Regions from separate parts of the Levilactobacillus sp. genome, predicted to be linked through region 2. Evidence: predicted binding sites of a transcription regulator. Region 2 holds the regulator's gene; the other holds the start of a gene.
The links. The regulator Rex, encoded in region 2, represses fermentation and respiration genes when NADH is low (regulators of the CRP and FNR family bind a similar motif). The targets are predictions, from matches to a motif close to TTGTGAANTANTTCACAA.

Region 1 (2,478 bases), on a different contig from region 2:
CCACTACGTTCATCGTATCTGCGACGTGGGTCTTTTCTTGACGCATCAACACCGTCATGAAGCTGTTAAAGATCAGCAGGACGATGACCGCGAAAATGACCAACACGCCAAAGGCCGTTGACAAGGCCCATTCCCATTTTAACGAGAACCGAAACCCGGGCTTCTTAGCTTGATCATCATCTGCCACCGTAGCCGCTACTGGCGGTTCAGGGACCGCTGGTTTTTCAGGAACTTTAGGTTCTTCTGGCGATTTCACGAACGCATCACATACCCTGTCCCCCGAACCGTCTGGATGTAACTCTTCTGGCCGGCGACATCAATTTTGTTCCGCAAGTAACGGACGTATACATCGACCACGTTAGTCTCAACCTCAGACTCGTAGCCCCAAACCTTGGTCAACAGGACGTCCCTGGCCAAGACCACGTTGATATTTTCCATCAACGCCAGGAGTAATTCGTATTCCCGCTTGGTCAGGTTGATCACCTCGTCGCCACGGCGGACGATGCGGTTTTCCTTTTCAATCGTTAAGTCTTTAAACTTCACGGTCGTTTGCTTGGTGTTCTTCTGTTCGCCTTCCAGGTGAATCCGCCGCAGCAGGGCCCGGACCCGTGCCAACAATTCTTCAATCGCAAATGGCTTGACGATGTAATCGTCGGCCCCGTGGTCTAACCCGGAGACCCGATCGATCACGGAATCGCGCGCCGTCATCATGATGATCGGCGTACTCTTCACTTCACGCACCCGCCGGGCCACTTCGATCCCATTCAATTCAGGTAACATCAGATCCAATAAGATGACATCAAAGTCTTGGGATAAGGCAGCTTCCAAGCCGGTCCGTCCGTTAAATTGGACGTTGGTCTCATAACCTTCATGCTTTAGTTCTAGTTCGACAAAGCGGGCAAGGTTTTTTTCATCTTCAATAATTAAAATTCGACTCATTACACTTTAACTCCTCTGGCTATTTCACGGCGGCACCACCAGTTAAAGCCTCACTGGCAGTGGCCGTCCGATATTCATTTCAACATTTAATTTTATCATATTTCCTCTTACTTGTATGCAAATCCGCGTGGCTTCTCACATTTAGTTTAATCTTAAGCACCTAAACCGGCAAAAAATCCTTCACTTGTAAAATTCAACCGGTTGCATTCGATAGTTAAGTTAGCTTTTGAAAACGGTTATGTCGTTTGCTTCACATTGTTAAATAGCTTATGATGACAATGAATAGGCGTCATAGTGCCACTTATCAGTCATCTTGAGTAAATCTTAATAATTTTTGTGCAAAATTTCACTTGAAACTGACAACTTTTGCAGTATACTGAGTCTTGTAGATAAAAAGAAAGAGGGATTGTTTTCATGAAAGCAGCAGTTATTCGCGATTCAGTTGATGGTTACGTAGATATTAAGGATGTTACCCTGCGTCCCATTACGCACGGTGAAGCCTTGGTAAAGATGGAATATTGTGGTCTCTGTCACACCGATTTACACGTCGCTGCCGGTGACTTCGGTAAGCAACCCGGCCGGATCATTGGTCATGAAGGTGTCGGTAAGGTTATCCAAGTTGCCGATGATGTTAAGAACCTGAAGATTGGCGACCGCGTTTCTATCGCTTGGTTCTTCAAGGGCTGTGGCCACTGTGAATACTGCTTGACTGGTCGGGAAACCCTTTGCCGCAACGTCAAGAACTCTGGCTTCACGGTTGATGGCGCGATGGCTGAAGAATGCATCGTGGACGCCAACTACGCCGTTAAGGTACCAGATGGCTTGGACCCAGTTGAAGCCACTTCCTTAACTTGTGCCGGTGTGACCATGTACAAGGCTCTGAAGGTCGGCGAAACCAAGCCTGGTCAATGGGTTGAAGTCGTTGGTGCCGGTGGTTTAGGCAACTTGGCTATCCAATACGCCCACAACGTCTTCGGTGCCCACGTGGTTGCCGTTGATGGGAACCCTGACAAGTTGGCCGCTGCTAAGGCTAACGGTGCCGAACTGCTGATCAACCGGCATGACGGTGACGTTGCTGAACAAATCCAAGAAAAAGTTGGCGGCGTGGACAATGCCCAAGTCACGGCTGTGAACAAGGATGCCTTCACGCAATCCGTCAACGCCTTGAAGCCAGATGGCAAATTGGTTGCCGTGGCCTTACCACAAGGTGACATGGAATTAAACATTGCTAAGACGGTCTTGGATGGGATCTCCGTTCGCGGATCCTTAGTTGGGACGCGGCAAGACCTAGCCGAAACCTTCCAATTCGGTGCTGAAGGCAAGGTTCACCCAATCGTGCAAACCCGTCGTCTTGACGAAGTTAATGATATCATTGATGAAATGAAGAATAACCAAATCGTTGGCCGGATGGTTGTTGACTTTACTAAATAAGCCACTGATTTGATCTAGGGGTTGTCGTTCGCTCAGGCGGACGGCAACCTCTTTTTTGTCTTGCTCAGATGGCTTTTGGGTGTTCACTGCCACTCAGTCTGAGCTGCT
Region 2 (2,478 bases):
CGTTTCTTCTTCTTGTGGTTGATCTAAAATGACGCGGTCTCCTAATGGTTTTAACACTTGAATCCCTCCAATAAACTTACTTTTTAGCACTGTTAGCACTTGACTAACATAAGTGCTAATCACAATATCTAATATATGGTTTTTCGTTCTAAAAATCAAGGAATTTGGCAAACAATTTGAAGAGTGCTAACGGCCCGGTTCGCCTAGCCCTTGCGGCTCTAAGCGAAATCCTTCATTCTATGATTTTTCTAATATCCGGCTGGACTGGCTGACGGGTTGGTAATCACCTGGCTGAAGGTTGAAACTGAAATTAACGTGCTGATTGTCGTAATGACGGTGTTCCGATATCTAAAATTGGTCAAACCAGGCGCCTGCGTCAGCCAGGGTTCCGCCTGCTATGGGGAACACCTTCAGCCTGAGGAGCGGTCTTCCGGTTCGCTTGAAAGCCTGGCAAGACCACCAGTCTCTCAAGTCGTCCCGCGCTGTAACCTGGCAAATAACGCCAGGTAACACCGCCGACACAGCCGGCTCCGCCCTGGCTGCCTCCGGCAAGGTTGACGGTTATCAGTAACACTGTGTTAATGAAAGACTAGTTGTCAATGTAGCTACTACCTGGGATTAAAGCAACTGTTACTAGCACGCACTACCGTAGCCGAGAGTGCGCCAACAGGCAACTGTCGTCACACTCTTTTTAAACGGCAAGCGGCCAGTGATTCCTTGCTCACCAATCCGTTTAGCCCGTTGTTTATAGCTGAACTTTCACAAGTCTGATTTGTGAAGGACATTTAGCGGTCCTCGAACTGACTTTTCTGGTGGCGTTTTCACAAAGCGTAAACAAAAAGTCGTAATCCCCCAAAAGATTACGACCCCGTTCTATTCTTTGCTGTTGTAGTGTTCCAAGAAGTAAATCAACGTTTGTAATTCGTTGGTCAAGTCCACGTTTTGGACCCGGACGTCCTTGGGTACCGTGACCCGCAATGGCGTGAAGTTCAAAATTCCCTTCACCCCACCGGCGACGGCATCATCCGTGACGGATTGGGCGACGTCGGACGGCACCGTTAAGATAGCGACCTGAATCTGTTGTTCTTCCAGCTGTGTCCGCAATTCCGTCATCGGATAAATTGGCACACCGCTTTGAATCGTGTTGGCAATGTCGGCGTTCACGTCAAAAGCGGCGCTGATCCGGACGTTGCCATCCTGGTGGAAGTTAAAGTTCAACAGGGCATGACCCAAATTTCCGACCCCGATTAAGGCCACGTTGGTCAGCCGATCTTGGTTCAGAATCTTCTTGAAGAATTTAATTAAACTTTCAACATCGTAGCCGTACCCCCGCTTACCCAGGGCACCGAAGTACGAAAAGTCTCGGCGAATGGTGGCAGAGTCAACTTTGACCGCCTCAGATAATTCAGTCGAGGAAACACGCGTCTTGTCCGCGTCCAACAGGATATTCAAGTAGCGGTAGTAAATGGGGAGCCGCTTAGCTGTGGCGCGGGGAATCTTTTGTTCTGTCAAAAACGAGACCTCCTAATCAATCTTGCTGGTCACTGCCAGTCTGGCAATAACCATTTCTCTAAATGACAATCTGATTGTGAAATTTACTTTCTTACAAATTATAGCATAACCGCCCGCCTTGTGAAAGAAATTGCAATACTTTTTCACAATTCTTTAGGAATTTCGGTCTAATTGCAGAATATGCTAAAATAGACCTACTGAGGTTTTGACTGAAAGGCACCCAAACTGCCGCGTAAACCAAAGATTTTCAAGATATCTCAATTACCCTAAAAATAATGAATACCCCATCAAGGAGGTCATACCGTGATTCTTTTGCAAGTCCAACAGGTTACCCGGCGTTTCGGGGCGACCGTCTTATTTGAAAATGTAACCATGGACGTCCCCGAGCATGGCCGCGTGGCGCTAGTTGGCCGCAACGGTGCTGGGAAGTCCACCCTACTGAAAATGATTGCCGGCGAAACCACCCCGGACGTCGGTCAGATTACGACCAAACGGGGGCTGACCATGGGCTACCAAGCCCAAAACGCCGGACTGGCCTCGTCCAAGACCGTCTGGAACGAAATGCTCGACGTCTTCGCTGAGGTCCGCGCCACCGAAAAACGCATCCACGAACTGGAACAGCAGATGAGTGATCCCGCCGTGATTGCGGATACCGAACAGTTCCAACAGATCAGTGCGACCTACGATCAGCTCCAACAAGACTTTAGCGACCACAACGGCTACGGCTACCAGGCCGAAATTCGTGGCGTGCTCCACGGTTTTGAATTTGGCGAAGAATACTACGACAAGCCCATCAACGAACTTTCCGGTGGGCAACGCACCCAACTGGCCTTGGCCAAACTGTTGCTGGAAAAGCCCGACCTGTTGATTCTCGATGAACCAACCAACCACTTGGACGTCGAAACGCTCACCTGGTTGGAAGGCTATTTACAGGGCTATTCTGGCGCCATTCTAGTCGTTTCCCAT

Region 1: a site for Rex is predicted at 1,274-1,291, ahead of adhP (alcohol dehydrogenase AdhP). Genes of this name have one in related genera too.

Annotation. Positions count from the first base shown of each region.
Region 1 is NZ_JALCJA010000001.1:57,428-59,905, reverse strand. It holds gene LKH74_RS00380 (HAMP domain-containing sensor histidine kinase) at 1-187, opposite strand, end outside; gene LKH74_RS00375 (response regulator transcription factor) at 253-939, opposite strand; gene adhP (alcohol dehydrogenase AdhP) at 1,354-2,370, shown strand.
Region 2 is NZ_JALCJA010000005.1:92,926-95,403, reverse strand. It holds gene groES (co-chaperone GroES) at 1-57, opposite strand, end outside; gene LKH74_RS09285 (redox-sensing transcriptional repressor Rex) at 874-1,512, opposite strand; gene LKH74_RS09280 (ABC-F family ATP-binding cassette domain-containing protein) at 1,816-2,478, shown strand, end outside.